Regions from separate parts of the Acidovorax sp. GW835-FHT14B10 genome, predicted to be linked through region 4. Evidence: predicted binding sites of a transcription regulator. Region 4 holds the regulator's gene; each other region holds the start of a gene.
What was found. The regulator sigma-54, encoded in region 4, starts transcription at its own class of promoters, with help from an activator protein. The targets are predictions, from matches to a motif close to TGGCANGNAANCTGCTTT.

Region 1: a site for sigma-54 is predicted at 2,514-2,531, ahead of nirB (nitrite reductase large subunit NirB). Genes of this name have one in related genera too.
Region 2: a site for sigma-54 is predicted at 1,688-1,705, ahead of AC1Q5S_RS15870 (CmpA/NrtA family ABC transporter substrate-binding protein). Genes of this name have one in related genera too.
Region 3: a site for sigma-54 is predicted at 2,289-2,306, ahead of AC1Q5S_RS15945 (ANTAR domain-containing response regulator). Genes of this name have one in related genera too.

The regions. Positions count from the first base shown of each region.
Region 1 covers NZ_JBXAGC010000021.1:32,596-37,724, forward strand. The annotation lists gene nirB (nitrite reductase large subunit NirB) at 1-2,357, opposite strand, end outside; gene AC1Q5S_RS15825 (efflux transporter outer membrane subunit) at 2,724-4,232, opposite strand; gene AC1Q5S_RS15830 (efflux RND transporter permease subunit) at 4,229-5,129, opposite strand, start outside.
Region 2 covers NZ_JBXAGC010000021.1:47,431-52,559, forward strand. The annotation lists gene ntrB (nitrate ABC transporter permease) at 1-219, opposite strand, end outside; gene AC1Q5S_RS15870 (CmpA/NrtA family ABC transporter substrate-binding protein) at 265-1,521, opposite strand; gene AC1Q5S_RS15875 (hypothetical protein) at 1,911-2,048, opposite strand; gene AC1Q5S_RS15880 (zinc-binding dehydrogenase) at 2,055-3,107, opposite strand; gene AC1Q5S_RS15885 (acetoacetate--CoA ligase) at 3,142-5,129, opposite strand, start outside.
Region 3 covers NZ_JBXAGC010000021.1:61,386-66,514, forward strand. The annotation lists gene AC1Q5S_RS15935 (MarR family winged helix-turn-helix transcriptional regulator) at 1-271, shown strand, start outside; gene AC1Q5S_RS15940 (MetQ/NlpA family ABC transporter substrate-binding protein) at 790-1,575, shown strand; gene AC1Q5S_RS15945 (ANTAR domain-containing response regulator) at 1,652-2,278, opposite strand; gene tsaD (tRNA (adenosine(37)-N6)-threonylcarbamoyltransferase complex transferase subunit TsaD) at 2,402-3,445, shown strand; gene AC1Q5S_RS15955 (efflux transporter outer membrane subunit) at 3,652-5,028, shown strand; gene AC1Q5S_RS15960 (efflux RND transporter periplasmic adaptor subunit) at 5,099-5,129, shown strand, end outside.
Region 4 covers NZ_JBXAGC010000012.1:13,646-18,774, reverse strand. The annotation lists gene AC1Q5S_RS10940 (THUMP domain-containing class I SAM-dependent RNA methyltransferase) at 1-679, opposite strand, end outside; gene AC1Q5S_RS10935 (acyl-CoA thioesterase) at 866-1,294, opposite strand; gene AC1Q5S_RS10930 (RNA polymerase factor sigma-54) at 1,370-2,959, opposite strand; gene lptB (LPS export ABC transporter ATP-binding protein) at 2,959-3,726, opposite strand; gene lptA (lipopolysaccharide transport periplasmic protein LptA) at 3,738-4,385, opposite strand; gene AC1Q5S_RS10915 (thiol:disulfide interchange protein DsbA/DsbL) at 4,483-5,129, opposite strand, start outside.

The DNA.
Region 1 (5,129 bases), on a different contig from region 4:
TGCAGCTGCTCCCACAGCGCCTGGCGGCCGGCGTGGTCTTCGAGGATGCGTTTTTTCACGTAGTCGAGGCCCACACGGTTCACGTAGTGCACCGTGCGCTCCAGGTACCAGCCTTCCTGGCGGTACAGCTCGCAGAACGCGCCGGTGTACTCCAGCACTTCCTCGGCGGTTTTCAGCTTGGTGAAGAAGTGCGCCACCTCGGTCTTGATGCCGCCGTTGCCGGCCACGTACATCTCCCAGCCGCTGTCCACGCCGATGATCCCCACGTCCTTGATGCCGGCCTCGGCGCAGTTGCGCGGGCAGCCGCTCACCGCAAACTTGACCTTGTGCGGCGCGTACATGCGCCACATGGCACGCTCCAGGTCCTTGCCCATCTGCGTGCTGTCCTGTGTGCCCATGCGGCACCACTCGCTGCCCACGCAGGTTTTGACGGTGCGCAGGGCCTTGGCGTAGGCGTGGCCGCTGGGCATGCCGATGTCCTTCCACACCGCCTGCAGGTCTTCCTTCTTCACGCCCAAGAGGTCAATGCGCTGGCCGCCCGTCACCTTGACGGTGGGAATCTGGTATTTGTCCACCGCATCGGCAATGCGGCGCAGTTCGTCGGCCGTGGTCTCGCCCCCCCACATGCGCGGGATCACGCTGTAGGTGCCATCCTTTTGAATGTTGGCGTGGCTGCGTTCGTTGATGGCGCGGCTTTGCGGGTCATCCTTGGCGTCCTTGGGCCAGGTGCTGATGAGGTAGTAGTTGATGGCCGGGCGGCAGGTGGCGCAGCCGTTGGGCGTCTTCCACTCCATGAAGTGAAAGACATCGGCAATGGACAGCAGCTTGTTGGCGCGGATCGCCTCGCGCACCGCCTGGTGGCCATGGTCGGTGCAGCCGCAGATCGCCTTGGTCTTGGGCGTGGCGCTGTAGTCGCCGCCGGCCGTGAACATGATGATCTGCTCGACCAGGCCCGTGCACGATCCACACGATGCACTGGCCTTGGTGTGCTTGCGCACTTCATCCAGCGTGAAAAGGCCCTTGTCCTTGATGGCCTTGCAGATGGCGCCCTTGGTCACGCCGTTGCAGCCGCAGACCTCGTCGGTGTCGGCCATGGCGGCGGCCTTGTTCTGGCCCTGGTGGCCTGCATCGCCGATGTTGCTTTCGCCAAACATCAGCTTGTCGCGGATGTCGGTCACCGTGCGGCCGTCGCGCAGCAGCTTGAAGTACCAGGAGCCGTCCACCGTGTCGCCGTACAGGCAGGCGCCCACGAGCTTGTCGTCCTTGAGCACCAGCTTCTTGTACACGCCGCCAAAGGGGTCGCTCATCACGATCTCTTCGGTGTTCTCGCCGCCCTGGAAGTCGCCTGCTGAAAAAAGGTCGATGCCCGTGACCTTGAGCTTGGTGGACGTGAGCGAACCCTGGTAGCGCCCGATGCCGAACTCGGCCAGGTGGTTGGCCAGCACCTTGCCCTGCTCGAACAGCGGGGCCACCAGGCCATAGGCAATGCCCCGGTGCGCGGCACATTCGCCCACGGCGTAGATGCGCGCGTCGGTGGTGGTCTGCAGCGTGTCGCTCACCACGATGCCGCGGTTCACATGCAGGCGCATCTTTTCGGCGAGCTGCGTGTTGGGGCGGATGCCCACGGCCATCACCACCAGGTCGGCCGGCACCTCGGTGCCGTCCTTGAACCTGACGCTGGCCACGCGGCCCTCGGCGTTGCCCACCAGCTCCTGCGTCTGCGCCTTCATCAGAAACTGCATGCCGCGCTCGGCCAGCGACTTCTGCAGCATCTTGCCGGCCACATCGTCGAGCTGGCGCTCCATCAGCCAGTCGCCTACATGCACCACCGTCACCTGCATGCCGCGCTTCATGAGGCCGTTGGCGGCCTCCAGCCCCAGCAGGCCGCCGCCGATGACCACGGCGTGCTGGTAGGTGGCGGCCGCGTCGATCATGGCCTGCGTGTCGGCAATGTCACGGTAGGCCAGCACGCCCTTTAAATCCTTGCCGGGAATGGGCAGGATGAACGGGTTGGAGCCCGTGGCCATGATCAGGCGGTCGTATTCGGCGGTGATGGTTTCGCCCGCGGCGTTGGCGGCATGCACGGTGCGGTGCACGCGGTCCACGTCGGTCACGGTAAAGCCGGTGTGCAGCGTGATGTGGTTGTCCTGGTACCAGGCCCAGTCGTTGAGGATGATCTCGTCAATCGTTTGCTCGCCCGCCAGCACGGGAGACAGCAGGATGCGGTTGTAGTTGGGGTGCGGTTCGGCACCGAACACCGTGATGTCGTAGAGGTCGGGCGCAATTTTCAGCAGCTCTTCGAGCGAGCGGACGCCGGCCATGCCATTTCCCACCATCACCAGCCTGGATTTTTTCATCGTGACCCCCGTAGGCGTTTCGGAAAAACAAAAAGGCGTCCGCACGGTGCACCGGCTTCGCAGCCAGTACTCCCGCAGGGACGCCATCGTCTTCGTCAGCCCGATCCGCCATTGCACCGGGCTCAACAGGTGGCCTACCTTGGCCACGCCCAGGGTTATGCAAGGCCTGTGCCAGCGATGGTGAAAATGGGTGGTGTAAGGTAAATCATGCGGTATCGCTTATTTGAAAAGCGTTTTAAGCTATCAATTTGGAAGCAATATCGGAACCGATGTCGATATCGGTGCAGGGCCTGCGTGGCGGCCGTGCCAGCTTGGTGCATGGGCAGCCCAGGGGGATTCCCCGTCGGGTGGGGCGAAAGCGCCCCTTCAGGCGCCGGGCGTTGCCGTACCGTCCGTGGTGTCGTCGCTCCAGCCACCCCCCAGCACCTTGTACAGCGTGATCCGGTTGGCCTGCTCGGCCAACAAGAGCGCAATCAGTGTCTGCTGCGCGCTGTAGAGAGAGCGCTGGGCGTCCAGTACCGGCAGGTAGCTGTCGGCGCCCAGGCGGTAGCGGGCTTCGGACAGCTGCAGCGCCTTCAGCGTGGCGGCCTGCAGCGATTGCTGGGCCTGCAGGCGCTCGGCCAGCGTGGCGCGGTCGGCCAGGGCATCGGCCACTTCGCGGAACGCGGTCTGCACGGCCTTTTCGTACTGGGCCACGGCGGTGTCGCGCGCGGTTTCGGCGATCTGCAGGTTGGCGCGGTTGCGGCCCGCATCAAAGATGGGCAGGCGGATCTGCGGCGCAAAGCTCCAGGTGCCGTTGCCGCCGTCGAACAGGCCCGAGAGCGCATTGCTCGCGGTGCCCGCCGACGCCGTGAGCGCGATGCTGGGAAAGAACGCCGCCCGTGCCGCGCCTATGCTGGCGTAGGCGCCGCGCAGGGTGTATTCGGCCGCGCGCACATCGGGGCGGTGGAGCAGCACCGACGAGGGCAGATGGGCCGGAATCGCCAGCAGCGCGGCGGCGGGTGGCGCGAGGGGGGTTGTGGGCTCTGTGGATGCCGATGCGGCCGTGTCAGCACTCTCGGGCAGCAGCGCGGCAGGCACGGGCGCACCCACCAGCAGGGCCAGCGCATTGCGGTCGCGCGCCACCTGGCTGGTGAAGGCGGCCACGTCGGCGCGGGCCGCGTCCACGGTGGTCTGGGCCTGCGCCAGCGTGAGGCCCGAGGCCGCACCCAGCGCGTGGCTGCGCTCGGTCAGTGCGTACGACTTCTGGCGGCTGCGCAGCGTGTCTTGCGCCAGTTGCAGGCGCCGGCCATCGGCATCCAGCGTGAGCCACGCATTGGCCACCTCGGCCACCAGGCTCAGCTGCACGCTGCGGCGGCTTTCGGTGGTGCGCAAGAATTCCTGCAGTGCGGCCTCGTTGAGGCTTTTCACGCGGCCAAACAGGTCGATCTCGTAGCTGCTGAACCCGAGCTGCGCGCTGTACTGGCTGCTGGTGGGCGAGCGGCCACCGGTGGTCAGGTCCTGGGCGGTGCGCGTGCGCGTGCCGGCGCCGGTGGCGCCCACGGCGGGGAAGCGGCTGGACTGCTCCACGCCGTATTGCGCGCGGGCTTTTTCGATGGCCAGCACGGCCACGCGCAGGTCCCGGTTGTTCTGCAGCGCCAGCGCCACCAGCTCGCGCAGGCGCGGCTCCTGCAGGAAATCCTGCCAGCCCATGGGGCCGGAGTCGGGCACAGGAGTGCCGGGTTGCCCCTCTGTGCCCGGCAGCGTGGCCGGTACGGGCAGCGCGGGGCGCAGGTAGTCGGGTGCCAGACTGGTGCAGCCCGCCAGCGCCAGCAGTGCCAGCAGCGCCAGGGCGCCCACGGTGTGGCGGGGTGCGATCAGGGGGGGGCGGCTCATGCGGGGGCTCCCGTTTCATTGGCCAATTGTCTGGCTGCGCGGTCGGCAAAGTAACCGCGAATCAGCACAAAGAACACCGGCACAAAAAAGATGCCCAGCACGGTGGCCGACACCATGCCACCCAGCACGGCCGTGCCAATGGCCTGCCGGCCGCCGGCGCCGGCACCCGTGCCCAGGGCCAGCGGCAGCACGCCAAAACCAAAGGCCAGCGAGGTCATCAAGATGGGCCGCAACCGCAGGCGCACGGCCTCCAGCGTGGCGTCCACCACGCTGCGGCCGCGCTCTTGCAGCTGGGTGGCAAATTCCACGATCAGGATGGCGTTCTTGGACGACAGCCCCACGGTGGTGAGCAGGCCCACCTGAAAGTACACGTCGTTCGGCAGTCCGCGAAAACCGATGCCCAGCAGCGCCCCGACAATGCCCAGCGGCACTACCAGAATCACCGAGAACGGCACCGACCAGCTTTCATACAGCGCGGCCAGGCACAAGAATACGAACAGGATCGACACCGCATACAGCAGCGGCGCCTGCGAGCCCGAGAGCCGCTCCTGGAACGAGGCGCCGGTCCATTCGTAGCCAATGCCGGGCGGCATTTCCTTCATGATGTTTTCGACCGCCGCCATGGCCACGCCCGAACTCACGCCCGCGGCCGCATTGCCCACGAATTCATAGCTGGGGGCGCCGTTGTAGCGCTGCAGCTGCGGCGAGCCATAGGTCCAGCGGGTGCTCGAAAATGCCGAGAATGGCACCATCTGCCCCTGGTTGTTGCGCACCGTCCAGGGGGCCACGTCCTGCGGCAGCATGCGAAATGGCGCATCGCCCTGCATGTATACGCGCTTGACGCGCCCCTTGTTCAGAAAATCGTTCACATAGGTGCCGCCCAGCGCGCTCGACAGG
Region 2 (5,129 bases), on a different contig from region 4:
CCCCAGGCCGAGCGCGGGCGGCAGCACCGCGAGCCAGAAGGCCCGCGAGAGCGCGGCCCCGTCGCGCGCGGAACGGGCTGGCGTGGACGAATGGGTCGGTTTGGATGCTTTTACGGCTGAAGTGCTTGCGGCTTGAGCGTTGTTTGCTATGTTTGCGATAGCGGTTGACGGTGTTGCTGGTGCGTGCTCCAGCGGCGAGTGGAAGACTGCGCTGACCATGGTGATCTCCTGCGTGCTTGGCGTGCGGGGGGATGGGGCCGGGCGTCAGGCCTTGATCTTGAAACCATCGGCGTACTTGGTGGGGTCCTTGCCGTCCCACACCACGCCGTCGATGAGTTTGCTGGTGCGCAGCGCGTCCTTGGGCACGTTGACCTTCAGGGCGCCGGCGACCGACCGGTACAGCTCCACCTGGTTCACCTGCCTGGCCACGGCCAGGTAGTCGGGGTGGCTCTTGAGCAGGCCCCAGCGCTTGTGTTGCGTGAGGAACCACATGCCGTCCGACAGGTAGGGGAAGTTCACCGCGCCGTCGTTGAAGAACTTCATGTGGTTGGGGTCGTCCCAGGTCTTGCCCTGGCCGCCACCCACGCCGTTGCTGTAGCGCCCCAGGATGCGCTGGTTGATGGCATCCACGCTGGTGTTCACATAGGCCTTGCCGGCAATGGTTTCGGCCATCTTCATCTTGTTCGACAGGCTCGCGTCGATCCACTGGCTGGCCTCCAGCACCGCCATCATCACGGCGCGCGTGGTGTTGGGGTGCTTCTTCATGAACTCGGCCGTGGTGCCCAGCACCTTCTCGGGGTGGTCGCGCCAGATGTCCTGCGTGGTGTTGGCCGTGATGCCGATGCCGTCCATGATGGCGCGGTGGTTCCAGGGCTCGCCCACGCAGAAGCCGTCCATGTTGCCCACGCGCATGTTGGCCACCATCTGCGGCGGCGGCACGGTAATCAGCTTGGCGCCCGACAGCGGGTTGATGTCCGCCGCTGCCAGCCAGTAGTGCATCCACATCGCGTGCGTGCCCGTGGGGAAGGTGCCCGCGAAGGTGTATTCGCGCTTCTCCCTGGCCATCAGCGCCGCGAGCGAGGGGCCGTCCACCGCGCCCTTGTCGGCCAGTGCCTTCGACAGCGTGATCGCCTGGCCGTTGTGGTTGAGGGACATGAGCACCGCCATGTCCTTCTTCGGGCCCGCCGTGCCCAGGTGCACGCCGTACACCAGGCCGTAGAGCACATGGGCAAAGTCCAGCTCGCCGTTCACCAGCTTGTCGCGCACGCCGGCCCAGCTGGCTTCCTTGGTGGGAATGATGGTCACGCCGTATTTCTTGTCGAAACCCAGCACCGAGGCCATCACCACGCTGGCGCAGTCGGTCAGCGGGATGAAGCCGATCTTCACTTCCTTCTTCTCGGGCGCGTCCGAGCCCTGGGCATGCACCAGCGCGCGCAGCGCGGGGCTTACGCCCACGGCGCCCACGGTGGCGGCCTGCAGTACGGTGCGGCGGTTGAGGCGAGTTTTGAGCAGATCGGTCATGGGGCTTCCCTGGTGGCGTGACAAACAAAAAAGGCGTCCTCACACCGCGCCTGGCTGCGTCATGCAGTTGTGCGCGGGTGGGGACGCCTTTGTCCGGTTTCTGGCCGCATCCGCCCGCCGTTGGGCAGAATCGCCATTGCAGACCTGTGAGGGTCTTGCCTAATGCATTGCAAGCCCTGTGCCAGCTGGTGGAAGTGATTTTTGCTATTGAATGATGAGCGTACTGCGAAGTATTTACCGGCACTGCAGGCCTTTCTTTCTGAAAGAGACCGGGGGAGGCAGTGCACCGGTGTTGTGCTGCGCACCATCAGGGCGCGGGGAGCTGAGGGCTGAAAACGGCCACGATCTGCCGTTCGTGACTGATCGGTTTCTGGCGCAGCTCTATGCACTCAATCCACAGTCCCAGTTCGCGGCGTGAACGTAGGCCAGCGGTTGTAGCCGACTTCAGGATCGTTGGCCCGCAGCGTCTGGATGAAGTGAACCTCAAACATCGCCGAAAGGCTGGCAAGGCCGTCGCCCGCGTCCATGCGTTCTTACTCGTGATGTGCATCATGGCCGTCGATGCGCAGGGCCACTTTGCCGAATTGCGCACCAGACTCCAGCTGGTTGAGTGCAGCGTGGATATCGTCCAGCGCATAAGTGCTGTCGATCAGCGGGCGCAGGCTGGTGCGATCCACGAAGCCGAGCATGTCGTGGAACTCCCCATAGCTTCCCAGGCTGGAGCCGAAGATCTGTAACTGGCGCACGAAGAGGCGGCGCAGGTCGGCACCGGGTTGATCTCCTGTGGTGGCGCCGCAGGTGACGAGTCGGCCGCCGCGCACCAGCGATTTCATGGCCGATGGCCAGGTGGCCGCACCCGTGTTCTCGAACACCACGTCCACTCCCCGACCGCCTGTAAGGGCCATGGCCTGTTTCGCGACATCCTGGGTCTGGCTGTTGATTCCGTGATCGGCCCCTATCGCAAGGGCGCGTTCGAGCTTGGCGTCGTCGCGCGAGGTCACGAACACACGCGCGCCGATGGCCCTGGCCAGCTGCAGGGCGGCCAACGAGACGCCGCCGCCGATACCGAAGACCAGCACCGTTTCCCAGGGCTGCAGGCGCGCCTTGGAAAACAGCATGCGCCAGGCCGTGAGGTGGTTGACACCGAGGGCGGCCGCCTCGGCAAAAGTCAGGTGGGCGGGCTTGGGAAACACCTGTGTCGCCGGCACCTGAATCCATTGGGCGAACGTGCCATCGCGGTGCTCGCCCAGGAACTGGATGCGCGTGCACAGGGCGCTGTCGCCGTGCAGGCAGAACTCGCAACGGCCGCAGGCCACGCCGGGGTGAATGACCACCTCCTGGCCCGGGCGCAGCAGCGGATCGCTGGCGTCGCAGGCGTCCACCACACCGGCCGCGTCGAGGCCCAGGATCTGCGGCAGGCGGTGCGTGATGCCGGCGCCACTGTTGCGCATGTACAGATCTACCTGGTTGAGGGTGGCGGCCTGCACGCGCACGCGCACCTCGCCGGGTGCGCGCTCTGGGAGGTGGTGTTCACGCACCTCGACCACTTCGTTGCCGCCATGGCCGGAAATGAATGCTGCTTTCATGGTCTGGTTTGTCCTCGTGAAGTACCGTTCAAGATCAAAGCGCCGTCCCGCCCGGGCCGCCAAGGTCCAGCGCCTTGGCGTACGTGGCGAAGAAGTCCAGGCTGTGGGGGTTCTGCATGGCGTCCGGGCTGGCCACCTGGGACAGGCGGGCGCCCAGCAGCAGTTTGCGCACCGGCACTTCCATCTTCTTGCCGCTCAGCGTGCGCGGAATCTCGCCCACCTGGACCACCGCATCGGGCACATGGCGGCCCGATGCCTTGGTGCGGATCTGTTGCCGGATGCGCTCGGTCAGGGAGGCGTCCAAGGCCACGCCCGGCTGCAACACGACGAACAAGGGCATGAAGGAGGGGCGCCCCAGGTACTCCAGGTCCACGACCAGGCTGTCAAGCACCTCGGGGAGTTCCTCCACCACCCGGTAGATTTCCGCCGTGCCGATGCGGATGCCGTAGCGGTTGATGGTGCTGTCGGAGCGGCCATAGATCACCGAGCTGCCATAGGGCGTGAAACGAATCCAGTCGCCGTGGCGCCATACCCCGGGGTATATCTCGAAGTAGCTCTCGCGGTAGCGCCGTCCGTCGGGATCGTTCCAGAAGTACAGCGGCATCGACGGCATCGGCTGGGTGATCACCAGTTCGCCCACCTCGTCGATCACCGCCTGACCCTGTTCGTTGAAGGCGTAGGCGGCCACCCCCAGCTCCGCGCACTGGATCTCTCCGGCATGCACCGGCAGGGTGGGCGCGCAGGCGACAAAGCAGGCGGCGATGTCCGTGCCGCCGCTGACCGACGCCAGCCAGACGTCGGGCTTGACGTCGCGGTACACCCATTCAAACGCATCCACGGGCAGGGGTGAGCCCGTGGAGAGGATGGTGCGCAGCTTCCTCAGCGGCGCGTAATCCCGGGGGCGCAGCCCGTCCTTCCTGTGCGCGATGAGGACGGCCGCCCCCGTGCCGAACACGGCGACTTCCTGCTCGTCGATGAACCGCCAGAGGGTGTCGCCACAGGGCCAGGAGGGATGGCCGTCGTACAGTACGATGGAGGCGCCTGTGACCAGGGCGCCCACCAGCAGGTTCCACACGGCCCAGCCCGTGCTGCCCAGGAACAGCAGTCGGTCGCCGGGCCGCAGGTCGTTGTGCAGTGCCATTTCCTTCAGGTGCGTGAGCAGGATGCCGCCATGGCCGTGCACCATCGCCTTGGGCAGCCCCGTGGTGCCCGAGGAATAGAGGATCCACAGCGGGTGGCCGAAAGGCAGGCGCTCGTAGCGGGGTGAGGCATCCCGGGCCACGGTCGCGTGCCAGCCCGTGCGTTGGCGCCAATCGACCGCGCGCTCCTGCGCCAGCGGCCCATCCACCTGCACGACATGCTCGACACTGGGCAACTCGGCCAGCAATTGCGCGACTTCCCGGGCCCGGTCGTGCGGCTTGCCGTTGTAGCGGTAGCTGTCCACGGCGAACAGTACCTTGGGCTCGATCTGGCGCAGGCGGTCCAGCACGACAGGCGCCCCCATGTCGGGTGCGCAGCTGGACCATACGGCGCCGATGCTGGCGCAGGCCAGAAATGCGATCACCGTTTCGGGGCGGTTGGGCATGTAGCTCGCCACGCGGTCGCCCGGCCCCACGCCCCAGCCGCGCAACGTGGCCGCCAGCGCTGCGGTGGCGCGCTCCAGCTCGGCCCAGGCAATGTGCTGCAGCGGCACATCCTCGCTGCGTGCGATCACGGCCGGTTGCTGGGACGTGGCATGGCGGAACACATGCTCGGCAAAATTCACCCGGGCCTTGGGAAACCACTCGGCGCCTGGCATGCTGCGCTGGCCCAGCGCGGGCTCGCGTTCGCCATCGGCCTGGATGTCGAAATAGCTCCAGATCGACTGCCAGAAGTCATCCAGGTGCTCGATCGACCAGCGCCACAGCCCGGCGTAATCGTGGGTGGTAACGCCTTGTTCCCGCGCCAGCCAGTCCTGGTATTGCACCAGGCGGCTGGACTGCAGTTGCTCGGGGCCGGGAGTCCAGAGGATGTCGGAGGTAG
Region 3 (5,129 bases), on a different contig from region 4:
CCTGATCAGTCGCATGGAGCGCGAGGGCCATGTGAGTAGCGCCCCTGACGGGCGTGACCGGCGTTCACGCCTGGTTGCGATGACGCAGGCAGGGCGCCACACTTGGGAGCATGCAGCCCAGGTCAAGATCGAGGCCTACTACGCGCAGGCGCTGGAGGGTTTTTCGGTCAGCGACCAAGTGCATGCGCTGCACTATCTGCTGAAGCTGTTGGACAACATGCAGCGCATCGATGCCGCGCAGGGTGCGGCAGAGGGAGAGGAGCCCGTTTGAGAAGCGTCAGGCCGCCAGTTCGCCCCCGATGGCGGCAGCGGCAGGCCTGTCTTCGCGCAGGCTGGGGCCTCGCTCACCTTGATGCAGCCCGCCTGGCCCGCACCTTCATCGGTCGAGTGGCAGCTGGCATCACCTGGGGCTTGTTGGTCTCGGAACGTGTTCACGATCTTTTCATGGCCGCGCAAGTGCCTTGCCGGAATGGGGTGCAAGGCGCGGTGCGCAGCCAATAGCCCGTGCTATTGGCAAGCGCCGCAACGCCGCAGACCGCCCGGCAAGGCACTTGCCCGCAGGGTTGGGGCGAAATCGGGCTATTGGACGCCCCGGCATTGCGTCAAGCATCTCCGGCGCAAACGAGATGCGAGCGGATTGCCTTGTATATAAAACCTCATTTTTATATCAAGAAATAGCTAAAGAACCGACTTCCGGTGGCATGGCTGTTTACACTTGCTGTCCAGTTCAGGGTTATCCCGTATTTTTGGGGCCCTGCCGTGTATTCATCCGTTGAAAGAGCCCCCCTCATGTTGAAGAAGACCCTGTCCGCACTGGCCCTCGCCGCCCTGGCCGTCAGCGCCCATGCCGCCGACGTACTGAAAGTGGCCGCCACGGCCGTGCCGCACGCCGAGATCCTGAATTTCGTGAAACCCCAGCTCAAGGCCCAGGGTGTGGATCTGCAGGTCAAGGAGTTCAGCGACTATGTGCAGCCCAACATGGCCGTGGAGGACAAGCAGCTCGATGCCAACTTCTTCCAGCACCAGCCCTACCTGGACAGCTTCAACAAGGACCGCAAGACCAGCCTGGTGCAAGTGCCGGGCGGCAAGGTGCATGTGGAGCCCTTCGGCGCCTATTCCAGCAAGATCAAGAACCTGAAGGACCTCAAGGACGGCGCCACGGTGGCCATTCCCAACGATCCGTCCAATGGCGGTCGCGCCCTGATCCTGCTGGCCAAGCAGGGGCTGATCGGGCTGAAGGACCCCAAGAGCCTCACGCCCACGCCGCTCGATGTGGTCAAGAACCCCAAGAAGCTGAAGTTCAAGGAACTCGAAGCGCCGCTGCTGCCCCGTGCACTGGCCGACGTGGACCTGGCCCTGATCAACACCAACTACGCGATCGAAGCCAAGCTCAACCCCACCAAGGACGCCTTGTTCATCGAAGGTGCCGACTCGCCCTACACCAACATCGTGGCCGCCCGCGCCGACCGTGCCAACGATGCCAGCATCGCCAAGCTGATCAAGGCCCTGCACAGCGCCGAGGTGAAGAAGTTCATCCAGGACAAGTACAAGGGTGCCGTGGTCCCGGCGTTCTGAGCGCGCCTGCGCGATCGCTGCGCAACCTGCAAAGCGCTGCCTTCGGGCGGCGCTTTTTTTCTGGACGGTCGGCGCCTCAGCCCAGCAAATCGACCATGTCGAGCATCCGCCTGGCCACTTCGCCCAGTTTCAAGCCCTTGTCCATGGCGGTTTTGCGCAGCTTTTCGTAGGCCGCCTGTTCGGTGAGGCCCTGGCGCTGCATCAGCACGCCCTTGGCGCGGTCGATGGTCTTGCGGTCCTGCAGCTCGGTTCTGGCGTCGGCCAGTTCGGTGCGCAGTGCCTGCTCGTGTGCAAAGCGCGCCATGGCCACATCCAGGATGGGGCGGATGCGCTGGGGCGCCAGCCCGGCCACGATGTAGGCCGACACACCGGCGGCCACGGCGTCTTTCACATGCGTGGTGTCCTCGTCGTTGGTGAACATGACGATGGGGCGGCGTGCGTCGCGGGTGGCCATCACCACATGTTCGAGGGCGTCGCGAGCCTCGCTTTCTGCGTCCACGATGATCAGGTCGGGCTGCAGCTGGGCCAGCCGCTCGCCCAGGAACACATCGGCCGGCAGCGTGGCAATGAGGTTGAAATTGTTTTCCAGCAGGCCAATGCGCAGCGCCCGCGAGCGTTCGACCTGGGTGGCGGCGTGTTCGTCGTCGGGTTCGGCAAGGGCCAGGTCGGGGGCCACCACCACAATGCGCAGGGCGTCGGTCATGCCGCAGAAACATGCAATATTTATGCCACATATTGGTGCGCCGGGATGGTGCACGCTGGGGTGGGCTGGCTGCGAGTTGGCGGTGGACCAGGCTGGCCGGGTGCCGGGTTTTACACTCGGGGCATGAGCTTGCTGATCCTGGGTATTGAATCTTCGTGCGATGAGACCGGCGTGGCGCTGGTCCGCTCCACCGGCGGGGTGGCCGTGCCCACCTTGCTGGCGCATGCCTTGCACAGCCAGATCGAGATGCACCAGGCCTATGGCGGCGTGGTGCCCGAACTGGCCAGCCGCGACCATATCCGCCGCGTGCTGCCGCTGACCGAGGCCGTCATGGCTGAAGCGGGCCAGCGCCTGGCCGACGTGGATGTGGTGGCCTACACCCGCGGGCCGGGCCTGGCCGGCGCACTGCTGGTGGGCGCTGGCGTGGCCTGCGCGCTGGGCGCCGCACTCGACAAGCCCGTGCTGGGCGTGCACCACCTCGAAGGGCATTTGCTGTCGCCCTTTTTGAGTGCCGATCCGCCGGAGTTTCCCTTCGTGGCCCTGTTGGTGTCGGGCGGCCACACGCAACTCATGCGGGTGGACGGCGTGGGCCGCTACGAACTGCTGGGCGAAACCATCGACGATGCGGCGGGCGAGGCGTTTGACAAGTCGGCCAAGCTCATGGGCCTGGGCTACCCCGGCGGGCCCGCGCTGTCGCGCCTGGCCGAGCAGGGCGACCCGGCGGCCTTCAAGCTGCCGCGCCCCTTGCTGCACAGCGGCAACCTTGATTTTTCTTTTGCCGGGCTCAAGACCGCCGTGCTCACCCAGGCCAAGAAGCTGGGCGATGCGCTGGAGGCGCGCAAGCCCGACCTGGCGGCCAGCACCGAGGCGGCGATTGTGGAAGTGCTGGTGAAAAAAACGCTCACGGCCTTGAAGCAGACGGGCTTGAAGCGTGTGGTGGTGGCGGGTGGCGTGGGCGCCAACCGGCATTTGCGCGCCCAGCTCAATGCGGCCTGCGCGCAGGGCAAGGTGCGCGTGCACTACCCCGAGCTGCATCTGTGCACCGACAACGGCGCCATGATCGCCATGGCGGCTGCCATGCGGCTGCAGGCGGGCCAGCAGATGGCCAACCGCGCCTATGCGTTCGACGTCAAGCCCCGCTGGCCGCTGGACGCCCTGGGGGGCTGAATTGCCGGGGCGTTGAACAGCGCCGCTGCGCAAGGTTTTTCCCCGGTGCAGTGTGCGGCAGCTTTACCGGGGCTTCACTTTGCTGCAGCGGGCAGGACATGACTGCACCACACAATGGGGCATGCCATGCACGCTGCCCCTTCGCCATGAATGAACCTTCTGTTGCCACCGCGGCGCGCCCCGCGCAGCCCACCCTTTTTCGCCGGATGGGCGCTGTTTCACCCTGGTGGTTGACCTCGGCGGTGGCCCTGCTGGCCGGCTGTGCCAGCCTGGCGCCACCCGCCAGCCGGCTGCCGCAGACCCCGGTACCCCCCGCTTGGTCTGCGCCCACTGCCGCGGACATGCCCGCCACCTCCCTGGCGCAATGGTGGCAGCGGTTCAACGACCCGCAGCTCACGCAGCTGGTCACGCAGGCCTTGCAGGCCAACACCAGCGTGCGCAGCGCGCAAGCCGCCTTGCAGCAGGCGCGCGCCCAGGTGGATGTGCAGGCCGCCGGCCTGCTGCCCAGCGTGGGGGCTTCGGCCTCGGCGCAGCGCAGCCGGGCGTCGAACAGCACGGGCAACAGTTTCCAGGCAGGGTTTGACGCCAGCTGGGAGCCCGATGTGTTTGGCCGCCTGCGCAGCGGCGTGAACGCCAGCCAGGCCGATGCCCGGGCCGCCGAGGCCAGCCTGGCCGACGTGCAGGTGTCGCTGGCCGCCGAAACCGCCGTGAACTACGTCGAGCTGCGGGGTCTGCAGCAGCGGCTGGCCATAGCGCGCAGCAACCTGGCGAGCCAGCAGGAGACGCTGCAGATCACCCAGTGGCGCCTGCAGGCCGGGCTGACCACCTCGCTGGTGGCCGAGCAGGCCCGTGCGGCGGCCGAGCAGACGGCCGCGCAGATTCCCGCGCTCGCATCGAGCCTGGCGCAGTCGCGCCACAGCCTGGCCGTGCTGACCGGACAGGCTCCGCTGGCGCTCGATGCGCTGCTGGCAGGGCCCGCCGCCGTGCCCCAGCCCGCGCAAGACCTGGCGCTGGCCATTCCTGCCGAAACCCTGCGCCAGCGGCCCGACGTGCGCGCCGCCGAGCAGCGCATTGCCGCCGCGCTGGCCCGGGTGTCGCAAGCCGATGCCGCGCGCTACCCCGACTTCAGCATCTCTGGCAATCTGGGCCTGCGCGCCCTCGCCTTGGGCGCCCTCAGCCATGGCAGCTCCGTGGTCAGCGCCTTGCTGGCCAGTGTGTCGGTGCCCGTGTTCGACGGCGGCGCGGCGCGGGCGCAGGTGCGTGTGCAGGAGGCGGCGCTGGCGCAGGCCCGCGTGGCCTATGAGGCCTCGGTGCTCACGGCGCTCAAGGATGTGGAAGACGCCCTGGCAGCCCTGCAAGGGGACCGCGAGCGCCTGGTGCGCCTGCAGGCGGCCGCCGACGCCGCGGGCAATGCGGACTTGCTGGCCCGCCAGCGCTACAGCAGCGGCCTGATCGACTTCCAGTCGGTGCTGGAGACCCAGCGCACGCTGCTGTCCACCCAGGACAGCGTGGCCGCCACCGTGGTCAGCGTGGCGGCCGACCATGTGCGGTTGTACAAGGCGCTGGGCGGTGGCTGGCAGTAGCCCCCTCGCGCCTGCAAACCCCTGTTGCACCACCACCAGATACCTCCAAAAAACACCGAATTCGATGGCCATGACCTCTCCTGAAAACAACGCATCCCCCG
Region 4 (5,129 bases):
TGCCGGCCGGGATGCGGCAGGCGATCTGGGCCGCCTCGACCACGATGGTGCCACTGCCGCAGCAGGGGTCGTACAGGGGCTGGGGGTTGTCGCCCAGCGGGTCCCAGCCGCTGGCGGCGATCATGGCGGCGGCCAGGGTTTCCTTCAGCGGGGCGTCGCCCTTGTCCTCGCGCCAGCCGCGCTTGAACAGCGGCTCGCCCGAGGTGTCGATGTAGATCGTGGCCTCGTCGGTGGTCAGGTGCAGGTGGATGCGCACGTCGGGCCACTGCGTGTTCACGTCGGGGCGCACGCCGCTCTTGGCGCGGAACCGGTCGGCCACGGCGTCCTTGACCTTGAGGCCCGCGAAGTTCAGGCTTTGCAGCGGGCTGTGCTGCGCCGTCACCTCGACCTTGAAGGTCTGGCGCGTGGTGAACCAGATCTCCCAGGCCACGTCGCTGGCCATGCCATAGAGGTCGCTCTCGGAACGGTAGGGTCGGTGCGCCAGTTGCACCAGCACGCGCTGGGCCAGGCGGCTGTGCAGGTTGAGCAGCAGCGCATCGCGCCACGAAGCGCGCAGCAGCACGCCGCCCCGGCCGACCAGCAGGTCTTGCCCGGTAAGGCCGGTGATGGCGTGCACCTCGTCGGCCAGGTAGCCCTCGACGCCGGCGGCGCAGGGCAGAAAAAGTTGGAGTTGGTTCATAAGACTGGCCGAAAGGATACGCGCTCAGAGGCTGAGAGTTTTTCGGCCGTGTCTGCAAGGCATGTCAAAACGCGCCGGATCTAGGCGCAAAACGCAGCCATAGCTCGGGCTATGGCGAGTATTTGCAACGACGAGCCGGTGTGTTTTGGCGTGCAAGGCGGGCATGGATGAAAGACTCTCAGCCTCTCAGGCCTGCAGCAGCAGCTGGCGGATGGATTCGGGAATCGGTGCCACCTTGCGGTCGGTCTTGCCGATGAAAACGATACCGGTCTTGCCGCGCGCCACTTCGCGGCCCTGGGTTTTCTCGGTCATGCGAAAGACCAGATCGAAACCATAGCGGTTGAAATCCACCGGAGTCATCTCGACGCGCATGGTTTCACCATGGAAACCTTCAGACCGGTACTGCGCCACGATGTCACCCACCACGATGGACAGGCCACCCACATCGGCCTCGGGGAAACCCAGCGACTGGAAAAAGCGCACACGCGCCTCGGATACCAGGCTCAGCAGCTGCGCATTGTCGAGGTGCCCGCCCTGGTTCACGTGGCTGATGTAGATCTGCAGTTCGGTGGCAAAGCCGAAATGCGCGGGAAGGTCGAAGACGATACGGGCCATGGCGTGGAAAGCGGGGTGACGGGAGAAAAAACAGCAAACAGGGCACGCTGTGGCAGGCACGCGCCCCAAAGAAGGCTACAGCGCCTTGCGCAGATTGGCCGGTGCGATCTTGAGCGCCTCGCGGTACTTGGCCACCGTGCGGCGCGCGCACTCGATGCCCTGCTCCTTGAGCATCTCGGCGATCTGGCTGTCGGACAGCGGCTTGGCGGGGCTTTCGGCCGCCACGAACTGCTTGATCAGCGCGCGCACCGCCGTGCTCGATGCGTTGCCGCCGGTTTCGGTGCCCAGGCCCGAGCCAAAGAAATACTTGAGCTCGTAGGTACCGATCGGCGTCGCCATGTATTTGGCGGTGGTCACGCGGCTGATGGTGGATTCGTGCAGCCCCAGCTCGTCGGCAATGTCGCGCAGCACCAGCGGGCGCATGGCCAGCTCGCCGTGGGTGAAGAAGTTCTTTTGCCGCTCGACGATGGCGCGCGAGACGCGCAGGATGGTGTCGAAGCGCTGCTGGATGTTCTTGATGAACCAGCGCGCCTCCTGCAGGCGCTGCTGCATGCCCTGGTGGCCCTCGCCACCCTTGTGGCCGCGCAGGGCGCCGGCGTAGATGTCGTGCACGCGCAGGCGGGGCATCACGTCGGGGTTGAGCTGCACGATGAAGTTGTGCTGGCCATCGCGCCCGTTGGCGCGCCCGGATTTGCGCACGATGACGTCGGGCACGATGATGTTGCGCTCCACATCGGCAAAGCGGCGGCCCGGGCGCGGCTCCAGGCGGGCGATCAGCGCCATGGCGGCGCGCGTGCGCTCTTCGCCATCGCCGCACGCCTGCGTCAGGCGGCGGATATCGCGGCGGGCCAGCATCTCCAGCGGCTGCTGGCACACGCGCAACGCGGTCTGCACGGTCGCAGGATCGATCTCGCTGTCTTCGTCGGCGGCCAGGGCCTTGAGCTGCAAGGTCAGGCACTCGGCCAGGCCGCGCGCGCCCACGCCCACGGGCTCCAGGCTTTGCAGCAGGCGCTGGGCCACGGTGAAACGGTGCACCAGTTCTTCGATCTGCTCCAGATCGTCCGGCCCGGCCAGGCCGATGGCCAACTCTTCGAGCGGTTCTTCGAGGTAGCCGTCGTCGTTGAGCGATTCGATGAGAAAGCGCAGCGCGGCGCGGTCCACTTCGGACAGGCGCAGCGCCAGCGCCTGGCGGTGCAAGAAGGCCGTCAGTGATTCGTGCGAGCGGGCCAGCTCGGTGGCGTCGGCCTCGTCGCCTTCGGCGTCGTTGCGGTTGCGGGCGGGCGCATCGCCGCCCCATTCGGCGTCATTGGGCGCCATTTCCACCGTGCCGTCGCCGCTCCAGTCGGGCTCGTCCGCACCGGCGCTGGCCGGCTCAGCATCATTTGGGTTTTCAACGCTTGTGTTGCCTGTGCTGGCAACCCCTGAAAACAGAGCATCGTCGGCGCTGTAGTCGTCGGCCTGCGCGGGCGTGTCGGCGGCGTCCAGGCCGAACTCCTCGCGTGGCGCTTCCTCGGCCGTGCGCTCCAGAAAAGGGTTCTCGTCGAGCATCTGCTCGACTTCCTGCGACAGCTCCAGCGTGGACAGCTGCAACAGCCGGATGGATTGCTGCAACTGGGGTGTGAGCGACAGGTGCTGCGAAACGCGCAGCGAGAGACCGGGTTTCATCACATTCTGAAGTGCTCGCCGAGATAGACCCGGCGTACTTCGGCGTTGTCAACGATCTCGGAGGGCGTGCCCTGCGCCAGAACGCGGCCGTCGCTGATGATGAAGGCGTGGTCGCAGATGCCCAGCGTTTCGCGCACATTGTGGTCGGTGATCAGCACACCGATGCCACGGGCCTTCAGGAAACCGATGATGCGCTGGATCTCGATGACGGCAATCGGGTCGATGCCGGCGAAGGGCTCGTCGAGCAGAATGAAGCGCGGCTGGGTGGCCAGCGCGCGGGCGATTTCGACCCGGCGGCGCTCGCCGCCCGACAGGGCCAGGGCCGGCGATTCGCGCAGATGGTCCACGCGCAACTCCTGCAGCAAGGCGGTGAGGCGTGCTTCGATCTCCTTCCTGGCGAGCGGCTTGCCGTCGTCGCCCCGCTGTAGCTCCAGCACGGCGCGCACGTTTTCCTCGACGTTCAGCTTGCGAAAAATCGACGCCTCTTGCGGCAGATAGGACAGCCCCAGACGCGAGCGCCGGTGGATGGGCATGTCCGCCACCGAGTGGCCATCGATGCGGATGTCACCGCCATCGCAGCGCACCAGGCCCACGATCATGTAGAACGAAGTGGTCTTGCCCGCGCCATTGGGACCGAGCAACCCCACTACCTCGCCCTTTTGCACGACCAGCGACACATCCTTGACGACCTTGCGGCTGCCATAGGACTTTTCGAGGTGCGCGACTTCCAGGCGGCTGCCCGCCTGGGTGTCAGGGCTTGTGTTCACGGTCGCTGCACTCACTTGCTTGCGCCGCCGAGGGTGTTGCTGGGGCGCAGCACCGGCCCGCTGGCCGCAGGGGCTGGGGCAGCGGCAGGAGGCTGCTCCTTGGGCGACAACACGGCGCGCACGCGCCCGCCGGGGGCCGGCGCTTCACCCGCTGCACTGTTGGCCGATTTCTTCTGGCCATCGACAGTGAACACGTCGGTGAGGTTGTTGTAGACGATGACGGCGCCCGAGAGCTGATCGGTCACCACCGATTCCCGGTAGCGGCGCATTTCGGCACGGGTGATGAAGCGCACATTGTCGGCACGGCCGTCGTACTCGATGACCTCACCCTCGCCCTCGATGAACTCGTCCGGGGCACCGGCCACGGTGTCGCGCTTTTGCCGGAAGAATGCGCGCTTGCCGGGTTCGGCCGTCACCACGCCGTACTGGTAGCCATCGGCATCCTGGCGCACATCCAGTTGCGCACCGCGCAGCACGATGGTGCCCTTGGTCATGACCACCCGGCCCGTGAACACGCTGGTCTGCTTGAGCTCATCGTGGCGCAGCGCATCGGACTCGATGTTCATGGGCTTGTTGCGGTCGGCCTTTTCGGCATGGCCCACGCCAGGGGCGCAGGCCAGGGCCGAGAGCAGCAGGATCGGGAGGTATCTTTTTTTCATGAGGCACAAATCTTGCGTTCATTGTAGCCACGCACAGCGCTGGCGCCCATGAAAAAGCCCGCAAACGCGGGCCTCTCGAACGGGGGCAAATGTGGCATCAACCCTTGCGCGCCACGCCCGCCAGATACTCCACCACCTGCAGCACGGTCTGCATGCTGCCGGCCATGGTGCCATCGGTATAGAACCGGCCGGCCACGCCCATCGAAGGAACGCCTTCCACGCCATAGCCCTCCTGCAGCGCCGAGGCGCGGCGCACCTGGCTGGACACCGTGAAGGAGGTGTAGACCTCCTTGAACTTGGCTGCGTCCACCCCCTGCTGGGCCACCCAGGCGAAGATGTCCTCGTCCTTGGCCAGCTTGAGTTTTTCGACGTGGATGGCGCGGAACACCTTGGCGTGCAAGGTGTCGAGCTTGCCCATGCCTTCGAGCGCGAAATACAGCTTTTGCTGGGGTACGAAGCTGGCATTGAAAGCCACGGGAATGCGACGGATGCTGAGATCCTTGGGGGCTGCCTTGACCCAGGCATCGAGCGCGGGCTCAAAGGAGTTGCAGTGCGGGCAGCTGTACCAGAAGAACTCGATCACATCGACCTTGCCGGCGGGCGCATCCGGCGCCAGGGGCTTGGCGAGCCTGGTGTAGTCCTTGCCCTCCTTGAACTGGCGCGCCTGCGCCATGGCCGGCGTGGCCAGCGGCAGGGTCAGGGCGGAAGCGGCAACCACCGAAGCGGTGGACAGGGAAAACTCGC